DNA from 3 places in the Paraburkholderia sp. BR10936 genome. Region 3 is predicted to be linked to each of the others. Evidence: riboswitches for the same ligand, from Rfam matches in the RefSeq annotation. Region 3 holds a riboswitch; each other region holds the start of a gene.

Region 1 (7,233 bases), on a different contig from region 3:
GCGCACGAAGGGCCCATCACGCCGTCGATGCAGACGTATCGCCACGCCGACGAATTCGGCGCGCTCATTTCGCCTCGCGTGGCTGCAGCGCTCGCGCAAGCGGGCGTGCGCCGGGGCGGCTTCACCGACGTGTTTTTCGGCGCGGCTTCGGGCTCCGATCCCGCTGCGTCGCGCGGCCCCGAGGTGCAGGTGTCATGAAGTGGCTGCAATGGCTGGGCTTGCCCGCCGGGATCGCCATCCTGATCGGTCTCGTCGTCCATAACGGCGCGCACGATGTGCTGCGCGTGATCGGCACCGCAGGCCCCATGCTGCTCTGGCTCGTGCCGTTCCACGCGCTGCCGCTCCTGCTCGACGCGCATGCGTGGCGCCTCCTGCTCGACAAGCGCGCACCGCTGAGCTTCCTCTGGTGGACCGCGACCGTACGCGAGGCAGTGAACCGGCTGCTGCCCGTGGTCGGCGTGGGCGGCGAACTCGTCGGCATTCGTCTCGCGCGCTGGAAGGTGCGCAATGCGAGCGAGGTCACGGCTTCGGTGATCGTCGAGGTGTTCGTGACGATTGCCGTGCAATACGCGTTCTCGGCGCTCGGCGTCGTGCTGATCGTTGCGGCGACCGGCGCCGGCGGCTCGCTGCGCACCATCGCCACGATCGCACTGGCGCTCGTGCTCACGGCGCCGCTGCCCGTGCTCGCCGTGTTGCTGGTGCGTCGCGGCGGCGTTTTCCATGCGATCGAACGCTGGGCCGCGAAGCTGCTCGGCGCCGACAATCCGCTCATGCTCGGCATCGACGGCAAGCAGCTCGACGCCGATCTCGACGCGCTGATGTCGCGCACGGGCCTCATGTTTCGCGCTTTCTTCTGGCAGCTCGCCGGCTACATGCTCGGCGCGTTCGAGACGTGGTGGGCGCTCGCGCTGCTCGGCCATCCGGTGACGGTGGGCGATGCACTCGCCATCGAAGCCATCACCCAGGCCGTGCGTCATGCCGCCTTCATGGTGCCCGCCGGGCTCGGCGTGCAGGAAGTCGCCGTGGTGCTGCTCGCGCAGCTGTTTGGCGTGAGCCAGGACGTGGCGTTCTCGCTCGCGCTCGTCAAGCGCATGCGCGAAGTGGTGTTCGGCGTGCTCGCGCTGCTCTCGTGGCAGGCTGCGGAAATCGTTCGCACGCGTCGCACCATGCGCCACGGCGCGCAGGCCGCCGCGCAGACTGCTGACGCGCTGCCCGCCGCGGCGAGCGCGTCCGCACGCGCGCCGACCCCGAAGCGGGACTCGCAGCACGATCAGGTCCATTGACGGTACATTGTGGGCATGTCGATGCGCGCCGGATCGGCGCGCGTAGACGCAAGTCCATGTTGATGCGTTAGCAAGGACATGAAGCCCACGTTTTCACTCACGCGTTCGCTCGCGCTCGCGTGCGCCGCCACGGCGGCGTTCACGCTTTCCGGCTGCGACGATCGCCAGTTCGATGCCATGCTCGATACCATCCGGCAGGGATTCAAGGCGTTCTTCGATTCCGTGAAGCCCGACGCGCTGCTGCTCAAGGGCCTCACTCCCGGCGTTTCCACGCTCGAGCAGGTGCGCGAGCAAATGGGCAAGCCCGAGACCGAGCGCGTGTTCGACGACGGCTCGCGCCGCCTCGAATATCCGCGCGGCCCGCAGGGCCTCAAGACCTGGATGGTCGACATCGGTCCGAACGGGCGGCTCGTGGCCATTACTCAGGCGCTTACTGCGGAAAACTTCGCGAAGATCCGCGTCGGCATGAGTGAGGACGAGGTCCGGCGATTGCTCGGTAAACCCGGGCAAGTGGCCGGCTACCGCTTGAAGAAGGAGACGGTGTGGAGCTGGAAGTGGCTGGAAGGGGGCGTGACGCCCGAAGCGTATTTCAATGTGCATTTCGGACCGGACGGGCGGGTCACGACGACCTCGCGCTCGGACGTGATCCGCGGTCGCTGACTGCGTTGACTCAGTCGACCCAGGGCCACGCAAGGAGGCGCGCATGATGAACCGGCGACGGCCCAAGCGTGTCGGACTCGTGCTCGGCGGTGGCGCTGCGCGCGGCTGGGCGCATATCGGCGCGATTCGCGCGCTCGAGGAAGCGGGCATCAAGCCCGACGTGGTATGCGGTACGTCGATTGGCGCGCTCGTCGGCGCGGTGTATGCGAACGGCGATCTCGACTGGCTTGAAGACTGGGTAGGCAAGCTGACCTGGCAGACAGTGGTGCGCCTGCTCGACTTGCGTTTTTCGGGCGGGCTGCTCGGCGGGCGCAAAGTGATCGACCTGTTTGCGCACCAGTTCAACGGCCGCTCGATCGATGACCTGAGGCTGCCGTTCACGGCGGTTGCTACCGAACTCGACACGGGACGCGAAGTCTGGCTGCGCGAAGGCGGCGTGGTGGACGCCGTGCGCGCTTCGATCGCGATTCCCGGCATCTTCACGCCGATCTGGCATGACGGCGTGTGGCTCGTGGACGGCGGACTGAGCAACCCCGTGCCGGTATCCGCCGCGCGTGCGATGCGCGCCGACACCGTGATCGCGATCGACCTCAATCACGACATTCTCAACGGCCGCGACTTGGGCGGTGCGATCGACACGATGCCGCGCGAGCTGCCCGTGGAGGCGAGCGACGCGGCGACGGCGGCATCGGCCGCCGTGGCGGCCAGCGGCGGCGCCAATGGTGCCGAAAACAGCGAAGCGGGGCCCGAACCGCTCCTGCGCCGCAATGGCAAGCGCTTTCCGCGCTGGCTGCAGCCTGCAGGCCCCGGCGCGGCTGGCGGTCCGGACGTGCGCGTGGCGCCGCCGCCTAGCACGCGTGCGCCTTCCGTGTTGAGCTCGGTGGCCCAGAGCATCGACATCATGCAGGTGCGCATTACGCGCAGCCGCCTGGCAGGCGAGCCCGCCGACGTGCTGATCCAGCCGCGCCTGGGCGGCATGGGGATTTTCGACTTTCATCGCGCCGCGCCCGCCATCGAGGAAGGGCGCGCAGCCGTGCAGTACATGATGCCGGCCATCAAGGCACAGCTGGGGCTGGACTAGAGCGCTTCTGGCTACCGATCCAGAATGCCGGCGACGGCGAGGGCAGGGCGGTAGCGCCGTTCCGGTCCTCACTTCATCGCCGCGAGCCAAACCCAGCCGTGCTCTGTGCGGCGTAGGGCCGTCACGGAAAGCGGCGCGATTTCGATCGAGCGAAACCCCGCCGACGGCGCGCCCAGCGCGTGAAGAATCGCCGCCCGGATCACGCTCGCGTGCGTGAAGGCGACCACGTTGTGCCCCGAGTCGGGCACCGCATCGAGCCAGGCGCTGACGCGCGCGCGGACATCGTCGAACGATTCGCCGCCGCCTGGCGGCCGAAAGCCCGGATCGCGCGTCCAGGCCGCAAGGGCCTCGGGCGCTTCGCGCGCGAGATCCGTCAGGCGCTGGCCTTGCCATGCACCGAAGGCGGCTTCGGCGAGCGCTTCAGCTGGCGTTGCCCCGGCGAAGCCTGCCGCGCGTGCGCTCGCGCGGGCGATCGCGGCGGGACTCGTGAGCGCACGCGTCGCCTCGCCATTGCGATTACTACCGGCCAGCCCCGCGTGCCAGCGCTCGCGCCAGGCGGCAAGCGCCTCGAGTGCGCGCGCGTCGAGCGCTGCTTCGGCGTCTTCACCCGCAACAGGCACTTCAGGCACGTGCGGGAACGTGCCCGAGCGCAGCGCAGCGTTCGCCGCATGGCTCACCAGCCAGAGTGTCGTCGACATGCTTTTCCTTATGCTTCACTACTCTTTGGCTGACATCCGGGCCGCGGCCGGCCGCCGCAGCGCGTAGAATACGGGCTCCACGACACGCGGAAGCCGGTGCAAGTCCGGCGCGGTCGCGCCACTGTAACTGGTTGCCGTCGAAAACATCGAAGCAACGGAAGTCAGACCTGCGCGTCGTGAACCACTCTTTCAACGACTAGCGGGGCGCGTAACCCCAGGAGAAGTCAGCATGTCCGAAACCTCATTCCCCTTGCAGCACGCCCCGGCCGCGCCGGCGCCCATTGCGCTGCGAGACATCCTGCCCTGGGCGATCTTCGGCGGCCTGATGCTGCTGCTGGCCCTGTACTTCGTGGGCGCCGAGCAGGGCGCCACGTCGATCTTCCCGGGCATGTACGTCCACGAGTTCGTTCACGACGGCCGCCATCTGCTCGGCTTCCCCTGCCACTGACCGGGAGCTGACCATGGTTGGCAAGTTGCTGGTGCGCGGCATGCTCGCAGGCATCGCCGCGGGACTTCTCACGTTCGGCTTCGCGAAGATCGCAGGCGAGCCCCAGGTCGATCAGGCGATCTCCTTCGAGGAGAAAGCCGACGCCGCGAAGGGCGAAGCGCCTGAGCCCGAAATCGTCAGCCGCAAGACCCAGGCGAGCGTCGGTCTCTTCACTGGCGTGATGGTCTATGGCGCGTCGATCGGCGGACTCTTTGCGCTCGTCTTCGCGTATGCCAATGGCCGCGTGGGGCGTCTTTCGCCGCGCGCGCTCTCGGCCTGGCTCGCGCTCGCGGCGTTCGTCGCGATCTACCTGGTGCCGAACATCAAGTATCCGGCGAATCCGCCCTCGGTCGGCGACCCGGAGACGATCGGCTATCGCACCGGGCTCTTTTTCCTGATGATCGCGATCTCGATCGCCGTGTCGGTGTTCTCGCTCAAGGTGCGCGCCGCTTTCGTGCCGCGCCTTGGCCTCTGGAACGCTTCGATCGTGGCGCTCGTGCTGTTCGTCGTCGTGATCGGCGCGATCCAGCTCGCGTTGCCGACGATCAACGAGGTGCCCGCCGCGTTCCCGGCCGTGCTGCTGTGGAAGTTCCGCACGGTGTCGATCGGCATGCAGTTCATTCTCTGGACCACAATCGGCCTGCTGTTCGGCGCGCTCGCCGAAAAGCTGCTCGGCGCGAACGCCCGTACCGGCAGCGCACGCGGCACGCAAACGCGCGCCGCATAAGCTCCGCCGGGGCCGGCGCGCGCACATCGCGCGCCTATCGAAAAAGCGACCCCAAACTTGCGTAAATGCCCCGCGCGCCTCGCGTGCCGGGGCATTTTTTTTCGCCTTTCAAAAGCATCGCGCCCGCGGCTGTGCGGGCCTGATCCGCACGCGCCGACGCGTCGCGCGGCAATGCTGCACTGCAATATCCGCGCCGCACGAGTTTGAGCAATCCATTTTGCACTGAGACGATCCGCGCCAGTTATCGGTTTCAGCGGCGCCCACGTGCCGCGCGAGGCCGCCCGAAACGACAAAACAACTTTGTTCCGGAGACGCGCGTGATCCTTTACGGCTTTGGCCCGGTGCTGCTCGCCGGCACGATCCAGACCATCGAACTTTCGCTCCTCTCGCTCGGCGTGGCCGTGCTGCTCGGTCTGGCTGGCGCGGCGGCCAAGCTCTCGTTCAACCGGCCGCTCGCCGCCGTGGCGACCGCGTACACGACGCTGATCCGCTCGGTGCCCGACCTCGTGCTGATGCTGCTGCTCTTCTACAGCATCCAGATCGGCGTGAACGAGGCCACCGACGCGCTCGGCATGGCGCAGATCGATATCGATCCGTTCGTGGCCGGCGTCGTCACGCTCGGCTTCATTTACGGCGCGTACTTCACCGAAACGTTCCGCGGCGCGTTTCTCGCAGTGCCGCGCGGCCAGCTCGAAGCGGGGCACGCCTACGGCATGAGCGGCGCGCGCGTGTTCGCCCGCATCCTCTTCCCGCAGATGATGCGTTTCGCGCTGCCCGGCATCGGCAACAACTGGCAGGTGCTCGTGAAGGCAACGGCGCTCGTCTCGATCATCGGTCTCGCCGATGTCGTGAAGGCCGCCCAGGACGCGGGCCGCAGCACCTTCAACCTGTTCTTCTTCCTCGTGATCGCGGCGCTCATCTACCTTGCGATCACCACGCTCTCGAACTTCGCGCTCGTCTGGCTCGAACGCCGCTATTCGGTGGGCGTGCGTCACGCGCAACTCTGAGGACAAGGCCGTCATGAACGAAATCATCCAGCAATTCGGCCGCGCGTTCCTCTACTGGGACGGCGAGCATGTCTCGGGCCTCGCGATGACGCTGTGGCTGCTCGTGATCTCCGTCGCCTTCGGGTTCGTGTGCGCGGTGCCGCTCGCCGTGGCGCGCGTCTCGAGCCGCCGCTGGCTCTCGCTGCCGGTGCGCTTCTACACCTACGTGTTTCGCGGCACGCCGCTCTACGTGCAGTTGCTGCTCATCTACACGGGCGTGTACAGTCTCGCATTCATCCGTTCGGAGCCGCTGCTCGACGCGTTCTTTCGCAGCGGCTTGAACTGCGCCGTGCCCGCGTTCGCGCTCAACACCTGTGCGTACACGACGGAGATCTTCGCGGGTGCGATTCGCGCGACCACCCACGGCGAAGTGGAAGCGGCGCGCGCCTACGGCATGAGCCCGTTCACGATGTACTGGCGCGTGATCCTGCCTTCGGCGCTGCGCCGCGCACTGCCGCTGTACAGTAACGAAGTGATCCTGATGCTGCACGCGACCACGGTGGCCTTCACCGCGACGGTGCCCGACATCCTCAAGGTCGCGCGCGACGCCAACTCGGCCACCTACCGCTCGTTCGAGTCGTTCGGCCTCGCGGCGCTGATCTACTGTGCGGTATCGTTCGTGCTGGTGGCCGCGTTCCGCCGCGCCGAAAAACGCTGGCTCGGCCATCTCGCCGTGCGCACCCGCTGATTCACCGGAAACTGGAGACCATCTTGGCTCAGACGCAATCCTCAGATAGCAAGCTCGTCGCGCGCGACATCCACAAGCGCTACGGCGACAACGAGGTGCTCAAGGGCGTCTCGCTCGACGCGAAGAAGGGCGACGTGATCAGCATCATCGGCGCGAGCGGCTCGGGCAAGAGCACCTTCCTGCGCTGCATCAATTTCCTCGAGAAGCCGAACGCGGGCGAGATCGTCGTGGACGGCGAGGCCGTGCGCACGAAGGCGGGCCGCAACGGCGACCTCGACGTGGCCGATCACAAGCAGTTGCAGCGCATCCGCACCAAGCTCGCGATGGTGTTCCAGCACTTCAACCTCTGGTCGCACATGAACGTGCTCGAGAACGTGATGGAAGCGCCTATCCACGTGCTGGGCGTGCCGCGCAAGGAAGCCGAGGACCGCGCGCGGCAGTATCTGGAGAAAGTGGGCCTCGCGCCCCGCGTGGAGAAGCAATATCCGTCGCATCTTTCGGGCGGCCAGCAGCAGCGCGTGGCGATTGCGCGCGCGCTCGCGATGCATCCCGACGTGATGCTG
Region 2 (7,233 bases), on a different contig from region 3:
TTCCGCAGCAGTACAGGCAATGCCGGCCGAGCCTCAAACCGTGCCGCAGCGCGGCCTGCACGTCGAGCCGCGCATGCCCGCACGACGGCAAGTTCCCGCAGCACGCAAGCCAACGCGCTTTCCACGCAGAGAACTGCAACACGCCCGCCATCACGACGACAACACCGGCCACGGCTGGCGCGGTGTGCGCCAATGCAGGCGCTTCGACGGCTAGCGCGGTGAGTTGCGCCCCCGCCGCGAACACGAGCACTCCAACCACGAGCCACACAAAGAAGTAACCCGCCCCAGCCATCACCGTCATCCCACCCGCACGCGCCGCGCGTGCGTCGCCCAGCGCCTCGAAATATCGCCACAAAGCGGGCGTGACCGCAGGCAACATCATCGCGACCATCATCACATTCCACATGCCGGCAAACGATACGGCGGCGTCGAACCAGGTGCGTCCACACATGGGCGTCCAGAGCGTGGACATCGTCCAGCCGCCGGGCATCGGCGTGCCGCCCATCGCCTGCATCGAAGCGCACCAGACGAACGTTGCCGCCGCGCTCGCCGCGAAGACCAACGACGCAACGCCGAAGAAAATCGCGCGCGGTATACCGCCGCAGGGCCGTACCGTCATGCCGACGTTATCCATGATGCGCCTCAGCTCTGTGCGTACTCGTCATGCCGGTGCCACCAGATGCCGGCCTCGTTACGTCCCTTCGGCGCGCGGTCGAGCCACTGGTACATGCCCCACACGCCATCGAGACCGCGGGCATAGGTCGAGTACGTGTGATAGACCACGCCGTCCTCGAGCACGAATGCGCTCAGGCCCGGACGGTCGCGCGTATAGGTCGCCGCGTCGGTGCCGCAACTCGCCGCGAACTCGGCGACGGGCGCGGGCGGCGGATTCATGTCCATGGCGTGGCCGCTGCGCGCATAGTTGTATTCGATGTCGCCCGCGCGCTGCTGCGCCGTGGTGAACGCCACGTTGAAATCGAAGTTGAAGTCGTTGCCGTTCGACGAGGCCCACGGAAAATGCCATCCCATGCGCTTGCGGTAGGCGAGCAGCTTCGCGAGCGGCGCGCGCGACACCGCCACGAGCCGCACGTCGTGATTCGCGAGATGTACCGCGATCCCGTCGAAACCATCCGCAATCGAGGAACACGACGGACAGCCCGCCGCATAGTCCGGCCCGAACATGAAGTGATAAACGAGCAGTTGCGAGCGCCCCTCGAAGAGTTCGGCGAGCGTGGCGCCGCCCTCTTCGGTTTCGAAGCGATACATCTTGTCGACGCGCACCCAGGGCAGCGCCTGGCGTTGCTGCGCCAATGCGTCACCGCGCCGTGTGTGCTCCTTTTCGGCCGCGAGCAGTTCGATGCGCGCCGCGAGCCAGTCTTCGCGTGTTCCTGTGGTATGGGTTGCCATTGCCTGGTCCTCCTATGGGTTGACTACGGTGGCGGCGTGCTGTGGGTACTGCCGCGTCGTTCGATCGATGATTCATTTGATCGCCGTGTTAGATTAGGTCCGGACCGAGAAGGAGGGGGAGTGACAAGTGTGGCGGGATTCCCATGACCATGGATTCGCTGATCACGGCTGCCGCGCGCGCGCTCGCGGCCGGTGATCCGCTCGGCGCGCTGAACCGGGTCGCGTTGCGCGACGACGCCCCCGCGCTCGCGCTGCGCGGCATCGCCATGGCGCAGCTCGGCGACTTCGCGCGCGCCAAAGCGCTGCTGCGCAGCGCGGCGCGCGGCTTCGGCGCGCGCGAGGCCGTCGCTCGCGCGCGCTGCGTCGTCGCCGAGGCCGAAATCGCGCTCGCTTCGCGCGAGCTCGGCTGGCCGACCGATACGCTCGCTGCGGCGCGGCAAACGCTCGAAGCCCATGGCGACCGCCTCAATGCCGCGCACGCGCGCTACCTGGAAATTCGCCGTTTGCTGCTGATCGGCCGGCTCGACGAGGCTGGGGGCATGCTTTCCGAAGTCGATCCCGCGCCGTTGCCGCCCGCTTTGCGCGCGGCGCATGAGCTGATCGCCGCCGGCATTGCCATGCGGCGCATTCAAACGCAAGCGGCGCGGCAAGCGCTCCGCGCGGCCGCGCGCGCCGCGCGTGAGGCGGGCATCGCGGCGCTGAGCGCCGAGATCGAGAGCGCAGCGCTGCTGTTGACCTCACCGGCGGCGCGCCTCATCGCGCGCGGTGAAGAGCGGGTGTTGCTGCTGGAAGACGTCGAGGCGCTGCTCGCCTCGAAGGCCCTCGTCGTGGACGCGTGCCGCTACGTCGCGCGCGAGGGGCCAACCGTCATCGAACTCGCAAGACGGCCAGTGCTGTTCGTGCTCGCCCGCGCGCTTGCGCAGGCGTGGCCCGCCGACGTGCCGCGCGATGCGCTCATCGCCCGCGCCTTTCGCACGAAGCACGCCGACGAAACGCACCGCGCCCGCTTGCGCGTGGAAATCGGCCGCTTGCGCACGCTGATGCGCGACGTGGCCGAGATCGGCGCGACCCAGCAGGGCTTCGCGCTGGCGCCGCGCCACGCGAGCGAAGTGGTGGTGCTGGCGCGGCCCGTGGAAGAAAAGCACGCCGCCGTGCTGGCTTTTCTCGCCGATGGGCAATCGTGGTCGAGTTCGGCGCTGGCGCTCGCGCTCGGCGCGAGCCAGCGCACCGTGCAGCGCGCGCTCGATTCGCTCGCGGCGGCGGACAAGGTGCAGTCGTTCGGCTACGGCCGCGCGCGCCGCTGGACCACGCCGCCCGTCCCCGGATTCGCGACGACCTTGTTACTCCCCGCCCCGCTGCCAGGCGATTAGGATGAACGCCTGTCCCTTCATTCAACGAGGAAACCATGAAACGAACGACTGCCGAAATCGTCCGTGAGTACGGCCCTTTTCCCGGCATCGAGAAGGTGGGCGGGGTCACGTACGACGGCAAACAGGTGTGGTTCGCCGTCGGCGAGCGCATCGCGTCGCTCGATCCGCAGAGCGGCGAGACGCAGCGCTCGATCGACATCGCGGCGCACGCGGGCACGGCTTTCGACGGGCGGCATCTGTTTCAGATCGCCGAGGATCGCATTCACAAGATCGACCCTGAAACGGGCCGCGTGCTCGCGACGATTCCCGCGCCCGGAGGCGGCGGCGACTCGGGGCTCGCGTGGGCGGACGGCACGCTCTGGGTCGGGGTGTATCGAGAGCGCAAGATCCATCAGGTCGATCCGCAGACGGGCGCGATCCTGCGCACGCTCGAATCGAGCCGCTTCGTCACGGGCGTGACGTGGGTGGACGGTGAACTGTGGCACGGCACCTGGGAAGGCGACGAGAGCGATTTGCGGCGTATCGATCCGGGCACGGGCGAAGTGCTGGAACAGCTCGACATGCCGCCCGGCACCGCCGTTTCGGGGCTGGAGTCCGATGGCGGCGAGCAGTTTTTCTGCGGCGGCGGGAACAGTGGGAAGATTCGCGCGGTGCGGCGTCCGAAGCGCGAGGGCTAGGCGAGCGGGTGCGCAAGAAACTTATGAGCACCCGCTCGAGCGCAACGCTCAGAACGCTCAGAACGTATAGGTCACCTTGCCAAACGCCGTGCGCCCCAGCGTGTTGTACCCGTAGGCGGTCACGTACTGCCGGTTGAACACGTTCGCCAGCGTGGCCGATAGCGCGAGATGCGCATTGACCTTGTACGACGCGCGCAGGCTCACCGTAGTCCATGAAGGCAGGTAGATCGTGTTGAGCTGGTCGTCGAACGTCGAGCCGTTATACAGCAGCGAAACGCCGGTACTGAGCGCGTGGAGCTGGAACTCGTCCCATGTGTGATCCACGCTCAGGCTCACCGTCTGGCGCGGGCGGCGATTGAGCCAGGTCTGGTCGGTCACGTCCTGCGGATTCAGAATCCCCACCGTAAGGCTCACCGGCGTGTACTGGCCGAGCGTGCCCTTGTACGAGAGGTCGAGACCCTGAATGTGCGCGCGGCCCACGTTCACGGGCAGGAAGGTCTGCGAGTTGTACGTGATGAGATCGTGCACGCGCGTGTCGTACACGGCCGCCGTGAACGTGCCGATCGACGTGGTGGCATCGAGCGCGGCTTCGACCGAGTCGCTGCGCTCGGGCAGCAGGTTGGGATTCGAGTAGCCCGGATAGTAGAGGTCGTTGAACGTCGGCAGGCGGAACGCATTGCCGTACGAAACGCGCGCCGTGTAGACCGGCGTGATGGCCCACGAGAGCGCGACGTTGCCCGTATTCACCGATTGCCCCTGCACGATTTCGTGCCGCCCCGCCAGAAACAGCGTGACGGGTCCGAGCGTGGACGACTGATGCATCGACACGGCCGAATCGTTGCGCGCGGGCAGCCCGCCCGGCACGTCCACGGGCAGGAACGCCAGCTCGCGGGTGTAGTCGTAGGCGAGCTTGGTCTCGCCGTCGAGCGGCATGCCGAAGAGCGTATGGCCTCTTTCCTGATGCGTGATCGAGGTGGAGGTGGAAAAGCGCGTCGAGTCGATCTCGTCGGAGGGGATCGTCGGGTCGTTCGAATAGAGGAACTGACGGTCCGTCGCGTAGCCCACCGACTGGTCGAACTGCGTGGTCGGCGTGATGTCGAGGTGGAACGCGAGACCGGTCGTGAGCTGCGTGTCGCGCTGCCGGTCGTTGCCTCCCGCGTTGTCGTAGGAGAGCTCGGAGCGGTGGTAGAGCGCGAAGGTCGAGATCGACCAGTTGTCGTGCGCGTAGCCAAGGCGCGCGTCGAGGTTCTGCGCGTGGTATGGATTGCGGCCGTCTTCGTGGCCGTAGGCCCCGGGCTGCGTCGCGTCGATGCCCGCCGTGTTGTAGTCGTGCAGGCCCAGCGAGTAGGTGAGGCCGCTCAGTGCGGAAAGCGGCCCTGTCGATGGGATTGTGCCCGAGGTGCGCACCTGCGTGTCGAAGGTCTTGTTCGAGCCGCCGCCGAACGAGACGGTGGTCTGGTTCGGCTGGTTCGACGCATGGCGCGTGAAGAGCTGCACGACGCCGCCCATGGCATCCGCGCCGAACGAGGCGGCCGCGGGGCCCGAGATCACCTCGACCCGGTCGAACGAGGCAGTCGCAAGATCGGCCCATTCGGCCGTGCCCGTGGTGACGGAGCCTATGCGTATGCCGTCGATGAACACGGCCACCTGGTCGGCCGACGAGCCGCGAATGCTCACCCCCGTGTACGACCCCGGGCCGCCGGTCTGCGAGACGGTGACACCCGGCAGCGTGGCGAGCGCCTGCGCGATGCTGGGGTCGACGGGGGACACGCGCTCGAGGTCCTGGCGCGTAAGCACCTGGGTGGTTGCATAGCGCTGGTCGAACGATTGTGGCAGATGCTGCGCGTCGCCCACGACGAGGATATTGGGCAGCGTGGTGTCGCCGCCGGCTTGCTGCGGCGCCTGGGCGGACGATGCATTGGCGGCGTCGGCGGCATGCGCGGTTTGCCACGCCCAGGCGAGCGCGGCGGAAGTCAATACGAATTGGCGAAACTTCATGATGCGGTGGCTGGAAACAGCTCCTGAAATACGGGCTGTCCGTGCAACGGGCGATCGCCACGCGGGCGGTGCTTGCGCATTGGGGATCCCCGCCCGCTGCGGCTGCTGGACTCGGTTGATGGCAGGTCTCCTGGCTCGCGGGTCGACATCCGCAGCCGGCCTTCCCGGTTTCCCAGTGGCCTTCTCTGGCATGGACTCGCCGCTTACAGTTGCGGGGGCAGCCGCAGTCTTGCACTGCGTTCCCTTTTGATCCCGTCGCCGGGAACCATCAGGGCGCAAGGGTAAGGGCCGCGCATTCGGTGCGTCAACCTTTGACGAGCGTCGTGTGGCAAAAACACCCGGTTTGGCTGCTCCCGCAACTTACGCTATCCTTGCGGCTGTTTTTCGCGCGTAGGCGCTGCACAAGCGAAACGCAGCAGGGAAGCCGGTGAGAATCCGGCGCGGTCGCGCCACTGTGACCGGCTGTCAATCGAGCCAGAAGTCAGACCTCGCTACGTCCTCGCCGCATCGAGCGGGGGCGGACGGCGCTCGTCCACGCAATCCCACCTACACAAACAAGACGACTCATGAACAAGAACATTCTCGCCGTCCTGGGTGGGACGGCATTGGCATTCACCGGCGCTGGCGCCTCGGCGCAGCAGGTCACGTTGTACGGTGAGATGGACGCGAGCGTCGACTATGTCAGCGACGTTGGCGGCCGCACCCAATATCGTGCAGGCTCGGGTCTTGTCGACGGCAGCTTCTGGGGCCTGCAGGGCACTGAGGACCTCGGCGGCGGCAACGCCGCGATCTTTCGCCTCGAGCGCGGCTTCTCGGCCACCTCTGGCGAAGCCTTCAACGACCATCCGATCTACGTTGGTCTGCAATCCGAACGACTCGGCACGATCACGCTAGGCCGCCAGTACGACACGATGCACGACTACTTCGCCCCGTTCACGCTAACGGGCGGCGCGGGCGGCACGGCATTCGCGCATCCGTTCGACAACGACAACGCCAACAATTCGTGGCTCGCCTCGAACGCCGTGAAGTACGCGAGCGCAACGTACGGTGGTTTCAGCGCCGGCGCGATGTACGCGTTTTCGAACGAGGCGGGGCGCTTCGCGCAAAATCGCGCTTACGGCTTCGGCGTCCATTACGAAGGCGGCCCGTTCAGCGCAGGCGTGGCGTGGATGCACATCAACGGACGCGGCGCCTCTTCGGTGGGTGCGTACGATACATCGGTGCTGCCGGGTGCGGGCCTCGTGCCGACCGAGGTCGCGGTGCAGCGCGAAGACACCATCGGCGCGGGCATGAGCTACGCGCTGGGAGACGTCACGCTTGGCGCGGCCTGGTCGCGTTCCATTCATACCGGTGTCAGCGAGGCCGACGGCGGCGCGCCCTTGCCTTCGATCGCATTCAGCAATTACGAAGTGAATGCGCTATGGCAGGTGACGCCAGCGTTCTCGCTCGCGGGCATGTATGCCTATACGGGCGCGACCTCCGCGCATTGGCATCAAGGCGCGCTGCAGGCCGGCTATCAACTGTCCAAACGCACGGACGTTTATACCGAGGCGATCTATCAGCGCGCGTCGTCCGGTGCGCTTGCGATGATCAACACCTGCGACCCGTCGGGCGGCCGCAACCAGGTGCTCGTGGCCGCGGGCATCCGGCATCGCTTCTGATGCGTAAAAAAGGCCCCGAACCGTTGCGATTCGGGGCCTTTATACTGCGTGGCTACGTCACGAAGCCGAGAGCTTCACCGAAACGCCGGTCGAAGAATAAACCGGCGTGGCCTTGAAGCC
Region 3 (7,233 bases):
CGCACTGGCGCGGCTGCCGTACGCGGGCGCGCCGCAATGGCGCGTCAAGCTGAAGGGTCCGGCCAGCGCCGGCACGGCGGATCAAGCGCCGGGCATGCCGGAAGTGCTCTCCGTCTCACCCGTCAATCAGCAGTAGTTCAGGGCAACTTTCCGGGTGTGTTCGGCGCCGCTTCGGGCACGCTCGCCGGCTCGTCCTGCGGCCAGCGGTTTTCGAACACGCATTCGCCAAGCGGCTTGCGTTCGGCCCACTGTTCCATTTCGAGCATCGGCTGCGGGTAGAACGCGTCGACCTGACCCACGCAGAGGATCGCCACCGGCTTGGCGCCGGGCGGCATGGCGAGCAGGGTGCGCACCTCGTCGACGTCGAAGATCGACACCCAGCCCATACCGAGCCCTTCGGCGCGCGCCGCGAGCCACATGTTCTGGATCGCGCACGCCACGGAGGCGAGGTCCATCTCGGGCAGCGTGCGGCGGCCGAAGACGTGGGTTTCGCGGCGGTCCATCAGCGCGACCACGAGCACCTCGGCGCAATCGCGCATGCCCTCCACCTTGAGCTTCATGAACTCGTCGCGGCGTTTGCCCAGCGCATCGGCGGTTGCAATGCGCTCACGCTCGACCGTCGCGTGCAACTGCTCGCGCACCGAATGGTCCGTGATGCGCACGATCCGCCACGGCTGCATGAAGCCCACGCTCGGCGCGTGATGCGCGGCGTCGAGCAGGCGCGCGAGTGTCGCGGGATCGATCGGGCCCGGTGCGAAGTGCCGCATGTCGCGGCGCTCGTAAATCGCGCGGTAGACCGCCGCGCGTTCGGCTTCGTCAAAGGGCTGTGCCATGGAAGAGTGCGGCCGCGAAAGCCGGGTTGGAGGGCCAGTAAGCGTGCATATAGGTGGCCGCGATCGAGCCGTGCCGGTACAGCGCCTCGCCGGGCGCGCCGGTCTGTGCGTGGTGTGCCGTGAGCGCGGGCGCCAGCGGCGTGGCGACGCGCGAATAGTGAAACGTGTGGCCGCGTAGCGCGCCATGCGCGCCGTCGAGCTGCTGCATGCCGAGCGCCGCGAAACGCTTTTGCATGACCGCCTCGCCGGGAAGCAGGCCGAGCATCGGCGTGCGCGTGCCTTCCACGTCGGTCAGTGCATCGAGCAGATAGAGCATGCCGCCACATTCAGCGACGAGCGGCTTTCCCGCGGATACATGCGCGCGCAACGAATTCGCGGTCTGCGTATTGTGCGCGAGCGTCGAGGCATGTAGCTCGGGATAGCCGCCTGGCAGAAAGATCGCGTCGGCGCCGGCGGGCGCGAGTTCGTTTGCGAGCGGCGAGAAGTAACTTACAGTCGCACCCAGCATCTCGAGTAACGCGATGTTCTCAGGATAGAGAAACGAGAACGCAGCGTCGCGCGCAATGGCGACATGACGGCCTTCGAGCCGGCGTGCAATCGTTTCGTCGTGCGAAGGATCGGCGAATGCCACCGCAGGCGGCAATTCGGCGAGCGCGGTTTGCGCGAGCGCGTCGGCGGCGCGTTCGATGCGCGCGTCGAGGTCGTCGATCTCAGCGGCCTGATGCAGGCCGAGATGGCGATCGGGCAGCGCCATCGTTGCTTCGCTCGCAACGTGCCCGAGCCAGCGCACATCGGCGGGCAATGCCTCCTGCAGCATCTGCGCGTGACGCGCCGAGCCCACGCGGTTGGCCAGCACGCCGTGAAAGGGCACTTCCGGCCGAAAATGCGCGAGACCGAACGCGATCGCGCCGAAGGTCTGCGCCATCGACTTCGCGCTGACGATGGCGGCCACCGGCACGCCAAACTCGGTCGCGAGATCGGCGCTGCTCGGCGTGCCGTCGAACAGGCCCATCACGCCTTCGATAAGGATCAGGTCGGCGTCGCGCGCGGCCTGCGCGAGCAGGGCGCGGCACGCTTCTTTACCCACCATCCACAGGTCGAGCGAGAGCACGGGCGCGCCGCTCGCGCGTGCGAGGATCATCGGGTCGAGAAAATCCGGCCCGGTCTTGAAGACGCGCACGCGTCGGCCCGCGCGCCGGTGCAGTCGCGCGAGGCCAGCCGTGAGCGTGGTCTTGCCCTGGCCCGAAGCGGGCGCGCTGATGAAGAGCGCGGGGCAGGCAATCGTTGCGCTCATGCGCTTAAAACTCCACGCCCTTTTGCGCCTTCACGCCTTGCTCGCGATACGGATGCTTCACGAGGCGCATTTCCGTGACGAGGTCGGCCGCTTCGATCAGCGCGTCGGGCGCATGGCGGCCCGTCACGACCACGTGCACGTGCGGCGCGCGCGAGGCGATCACACCGAGCACTTCGTCGAGCGGCAGGTACTCGTATTTGAGCACCGTGTTGAGTTCGTCGAGGATCACCATGGCGTACTCGCCGCTCTCGATCATGCGCTTCGCTTCGTCCCAGCCCTTGCGCGCGGTGGCGATGTCGCCGTCGCGATTCTGCGTGTTCCAGGTGTAGCCGTCGCCCATCGTCACGAAATCGCAGTGAGCAACGCTGCCGAGGAAATCGCGTTCGGCCGTGTGCAGCGCGCCCTTGATGAACTGCACGACGCCTAGCTTCATGCCGTGGCCGAGCATGCGCACGGCCATGCCGAACGCGGCCGTGCTCTTGCCCTTGCCGTTGCCGGTGTTGACGATCAACAGGCCCTTTTCGTGCGTCGCGGCGGCCTGCTTCTTCTCGTGGCCCTCGCGGCGGCGTTGCGTCATGCGTTGGTGCGATTCGGGATCGGTTTTCATCATCGGGATTGGATTGGTTGCGGCGCTTTCGCGTCCGCATTTGCGTCGTTTGGCAGAAAGGCTGCGATTGCGACCGTCACGCCGTCGAGCGCCAGCTTGCCGCGCACGAGCGGAGCGCCGCCCGCCGCCAGACGCGCGCAGGGTTCGCACACGCCGCCTACGCCGAACTGCGTTTGCGCGGCTGCGGAGGGCGGCGCCAGTATCGGTGTCGCGGCGAGTTGCTCCCGCGTGTACGTCTGAAGCGGCAGCGCATGTGCCGCGCAAAACGCCTGCAAGCCGGGTTCGCCGGCTTTTGCATCGAGCGTCGCCACGGCCGTTACGCTGTCGAGAGGCCACGCGCCGAGCGCGGCGCGCACCGCGGCTTCGACCTGCGCGAGCGTCACGCCGCGCCGGCAGCCGATGCCGAGCGCAAGCGGCGGCACGCGCTGCGCGGGTTCCGGCGTGGCTTCGAATGAGGCTGCGCCCGAGGCGCGATTTTCGGCAGGATTCACGGCGAGGGCGTCGATCGAAGGCGTGACCGCAGGGGCAAAACGAGCAAAAGCGTCGCGTTCCGGCGGGCGCCGGATGCGCGCTACGATAGCACACGCTTTTGCGGCTTCCCACGCCTTCCTTGACGCACGGGCCCCCCGCGCCTACACTCGCACGCACTCTGGTGCTCGCGCGCGATTCATAATGCGCGCGCAGTTAAACGGGAATCAGGGAGCCATCCCGCCTCGGGCGTGGCCAACCTGAACTGCACCCGCAACGGTACAACGAGCGCGGCGTTCGCACGAATGCCGCAAACCGCTTCCATGCTTTACGCAGTCCACGCCACTGTGCAAGCCGGCCGCAAGGCCGCTCGCGCGGGAAGGCGAAGCGGTGTTTCGTCAGTCCGGATACCGGCCAGATACGTGGGATTCGCGCTGCGGGGATGCGGTGCCGGGTCCGTGATTTTCATGCGTCAGCCGGGCGAGGCCCGGGTGCGTTTCTGGTCGTTCGTCCCCTGCAGGTTGTTGAATCGTTGCGCGTGACAGCGTCTCCATGGATACGCGCGTGTGCGCAACACGGCACCCGCACGAACGGCAGGCGCGACGCACCATGCCCCTCGATACGGCCTGGCGCCGAAGGAGCACTTCATGCAAATGCGCAAGATTCCAGTCACGATCGTGACGGGCTTTCTCGGCAGCGGTAAGACCACGTTGCTGCGTCACATTCTCCAGCACGCGGGCGGCCTGCGCGTCGCGGTCATCGTCAACGAATTCGGCGAACTCGGTATCGACGGCGAGATTCTGCGCGGTTGCGGCATTGGCTGCGACGAAAACGGCAACGAAACGGAAGGCCAGCTCTACGAACTCGCGAACGGCTGCCTTTGCTGCACCGTGCAGGAAGAGTTCTTCCCCGTGATGGAGAAACTGCTCGAACGCCGCGGCGATGTCGATCACGTGCTGATCGAAACTTCGGGCCTCGCGCTGCCCAAGCCGCTCGTGCAGGCGTTCAACTGGCCGTCGATCCGCAACGCGTTCACCGTCGATGCGGTCGTGACCGTGGTGGACGGCCCCGCCGCCGCGAGCGGGCAGTTCGCCGAAAATCCGCAGGCCGTGGACGCGCAGCGCCGCGCCGACCCGAACCTCGATCACGAGTCGCCGCTGCACGAGCTGTTCGAAGACCAGCTTTCGGCGGCCGACCTCGTCATTCTCAACAAGACCGATCTGCTGGACGTTGCGGGCCAGGACGCGCTCATCGCCGAACTGCGCGAAGAGCTGCCGCCGCAGGTGAAGATCGTGCGCGCGCAGCACGGCAAGCTCGATCTGCATACGCTGCTCGGGCTCGAGGCGGCCTCCGAGGAGAGCATTCATCTGCGGCACGACCATCACGGTTCCGCCGACGATCCCGATCATCATCATGACGAGTTCGATTCGGTTGTGGTGTCGGGCAATGCGGCTTCGCGCGAGACTGTGATCGAGGCGCTGCAGCAACTCGTCGATGCGCACACGATCTATCGCGTGAAGGGTTTTGCCGCGTTGCCGGGCGCGCCCATGCGCCTCGTGATTCAAGGCGTGGGCCGTCGCTTCGACAGCTATTTCGACCGCCGCTGGAACGCGCAGGAAAGCGCGGCGCAGCCGCTTGCGAGCCGCTTCGTGCTGATCGGAGAGGATCTCGATGGCGCGACGCTGCAAGCGGCCTTCGATGTCGCACTGGCGAATGTGCAGACCGCGGGCGCGAAGTGATCGCACCCAGCTAGACGAGGCCGTCCCATGCATTTGCTGCGCACTACGCCTGGCGGCTTCGTCGACGACACGCAGGGCGTTATCCGGATCGACCAGCAGCCCGCCGAGATCGTCGTGCTCAGTTCGGCGGACACGACGCTCGCGCTGCTGGCGAGCGTCGTGCCGCGCCTGCCCGCAGGTTTTCCGAGCGTGCGGCTTGCGAACGTCACCTATTTGCGCCAGCCCGCGTCGGTGGACTTCTACGTCGATGATGTCTTGCAGCACGCGCGCGTGGTGGTGGTCGATCATCTGGGCGGTGAAACGTACTGGCCATATGGCATCGAGCAGGTCGTCTCGCTAGCCGAGCGCCGCGGGCAACTGCTCGCGATGTTTTCGGGCGACTTGCAGGAAGACCCCAATCTCATCGCGAAGAGCCGCGCCGAGCCCGAGTTTTGCCGCTTGCTGTGGCGTTATCTGCGCGAAGGCGGCGCGGCCAACGCCGAATCGTTCCTGCGTGCGCTCGCGTGGCGCGCATTCGACTGGGGCAGCGAGCCTGCGCCGCCCATTGCGTTGCCCGCCGCTGCGCTCTATTGCCCGCAGCGCGACGTCGCGACCATCGACGAATGGCGCGTGCGCTGGCAACCTGGCGCGCCGGTCGTCGCGCTGCTGTTTTACAAGGCGCATCTGCAGGCGGCGAACACCGCCGCTTTCGATGCCCTCATCGACGCGCTGCTCGCGCGCGGCCTGAACCCGCTGCCGCTTGCGATCACGTCGCTCAAGGACACTTTGAGCCGCGACGTGCTTGATCAACTGGCGGCCGAGCACGACGTCTCGCTCGTGCTGAATACCACGGCCTTCGCGGCTTCGTCGCTCGACGACCCCGAACCGATCGCGCTCGCCGGCGACGCGCCCGTGCTCCAGGTGATCCTGAGCGGCGGCAATCGCGAAGACTGGGTGAAGGACAATCACGGCCTGAATTCGCGTGACATCGCCATGCATATCGCGCTGCCCGAAGTGGACGGCCGCGTGATTACGCGTGCGATCAGCTTCAAGGGCCTCGCATACCACTGCAAAGAGACGCAGGTCGATGTCGTGCGCTATCAGCCCGATGCCGAGCGCGTGGCGTTCGTCGCCGAACTGGCGCGCCGGTGGTGCCGTCTGCGCAGCCTGCCGAACGCGGAGAAGAAACTCGCGCTCGTGCTCGCGAACTATCCGATGAGCGAAGGGCGCATTGGCAACGGTGTGGGGCTCGACACGCCGGCCTCGGTGGTCGGCATCCTGCGCATGCTGCGCGACGAAGGCTATCGCGTGGCCGATCTGCCCGCAGACGGCGACGCGCTCATGCGCATCCTAACGCAGGGCGTGACCAACGATCCCGACACGCGCGCGCTGCGTCCCGCATGGCAGAGTCTTTCCCTCGACGACTACCGCGCGCGCTTCTCGCAACTGCCCGCCGAGGCGCAAAACGCGCTGATCGCGCGCTGGGGCGTGCCGGAGGATGACCCCACGGTGCGCCGCGGCCGCTTCATGATTGCGGGCTGGCGCTGTGGCCAGGTGTTCGTGGGCATCCAGCCGTCGCGCTCGCGCGGCGACGACACCTACGCGAACTACCACGACGCCGAACTCGTGCCGCCGCACGCGTATCTCGCGTTTTACTTCTGGCTGCGCGAGACCTTCGGCATCGACGCCATCGCGCACGTGGGCAAGCACGGCAACCTGGAGTGGCTGCCGGGCAAGAGCGTGGCGCTCGCCGACACCTGCTGGCCCGACATGGCGCTCGGGCCGCTGCCGCATCTGTACCCGTTCATCGTCAACGATCCGGGCGAGGGGAGCCAGGCCAAGCGCCGCGCCCAGGCCGTGATCATCGATCACCTGATGCCGCCGCTCACGCGCGCCGAAAACTACGGACCGCTGCAAGACCTCGAACGTCAGGTCGATGAGTATTACGAAGCATTGATGGTGGACCCGCGCCGCGCGAAGCTGCTGCGCAAGACCATACTCGCGACCATCATCGAGCATCGGCTGCACGAGGAATTGAGCGTCGCCGCGCCGCAGGATCAGGCTGCCGAAGACGAATTGCTCACGCGCGCCGACGCTTACCTGTGCGAGCTGAAGGAAGCGCAGATTCGCGACGGCCTGCATACGTTCGGCGAATCGCCGCAAGGCCAGCAGCGGCGCGACACGCTGCTCGCGCTCGGGCGATACGCATGCGGGGACGGGCAAGGCGCAAACGCAGGTCTCATCGATGCGCTCGCGCGAGACCTGCGCATCGATCACCTCGTCGATCCGGCCACGGTCGATTGGGCTGCGCCG

What was found. Region 3 has a riboswitch for cobalamin ahead of cobW (cobalamin biosynthesis protein CobW). Riboswitches for the same ligand answer to the same signal wherever they lie in the genome.
Region 1: another riboswitch for cobalamin. It lies ahead of AB4Y36_RS20905 (CbtB domain-containing protein); the one in region 3 lies ahead of cobW (cobalamin biosynthesis protein CobW).
Region 2: another riboswitch for cobalamin. It lies ahead of AB4Y36_RS12845 (TonB-dependent receptor); the one in region 3 lies ahead of cobW (cobalamin biosynthesis protein CobW).

What each region holds. Positions count from the first base shown of each region.
Region 1 covers NZ_JBFRCM010000010.1:821-8,053, forward strand. The annotation lists gene hpnK (hopanoid biosynthesis-associated protein HpnK) at 1-198, shown strand, start outside; gene AB4Y36_RS20885 (lysylphosphatidylglycerol synthase domain-containing protein) at 195-1,283, shown strand; gene AB4Y36_RS20890 (hypothetical protein) at 1,362-1,943, shown strand; gene AB4Y36_RS20895 (patatin-like phospholipase family protein) at 1,987-3,024, shown strand; gene AB4Y36_RS20900 (histidine phosphatase family protein) at 3,093-3,722, opposite strand; cobalamin riboswitch at 3,767-3,912, shown strand; gene AB4Y36_RS20905 (CbtB domain-containing protein) at 3,952-4,170, shown strand; gene AB4Y36_RS20910 (CbtA family protein) at 4,184-4,936, shown strand; gene AB4Y36_RS20915 (ABC transporter permease) at 5,254-5,943, shown strand; gene AB4Y36_RS20920 (ABC transporter permease) at 5,957-6,670, shown strand; gene AB4Y36_RS20925 (ABC transporter ATP-binding protein) at 6,694-7,233, shown strand, end outside.
Region 2 covers NZ_JBFRCM010000005.1:130,146-137,378, reverse strand. The annotation lists gene AB4Y36_RS12865 (DUF2182 domain-containing protein) at 1-634, opposite strand, end outside; gene AB4Y36_RS12860 (DUF899 domain-containing protein) at 643-1,407, opposite strand; gene AB4Y36_RS12855 (helix-turn-helix domain-containing protein) at 1,557-2,777, shown strand; gene AB4Y36_RS12850 (glutamine cyclotransferase) at 2,813-3,454, shown strand; gene AB4Y36_RS12845 (TonB-dependent receptor) at 3,512-5,452, opposite strand; cobalamin riboswitch at 5,555-5,737, opposite strand; cobalamin riboswitch at 5,828-5,962, shown strand; gene AB4Y36_RS12840 (porin) at 6,019-7,113, shown strand; gene AB4Y36_RS12835 (phosphatase PAP2 family protein) at 7,171-7,233, opposite strand, start outside.
Region 3 covers NZ_JBFRCM010000023.1:35,393-42,625, forward strand. The annotation lists gene AB4Y36_RS34550 (DUF4136 domain-containing protein) at 1-136, shown strand, start outside; gene bluB (5,6-dimethylbenzimidazole synthase) at 138-833, opposite strand; gene AB4Y36_RS34560 (cobyrinate a,c-diamide synthase) at 817-2,127, opposite strand; gene cobO (cob(I)yrinic acid a,c-diamide adenosyltransferase) at 2,132-2,734, opposite strand; gene AB4Y36_RS34570 (cobalamin biosynthesis protein) at 2,734-3,225, opposite strand; cobalamin riboswitch at 3,368-3,636, shown strand; gene cobW (cobalamin biosynthesis protein CobW) at 3,850-4,941, shown strand; gene cobN (cobaltochelatase subunit CobN) at 4,969-7,233, shown strand, end outside.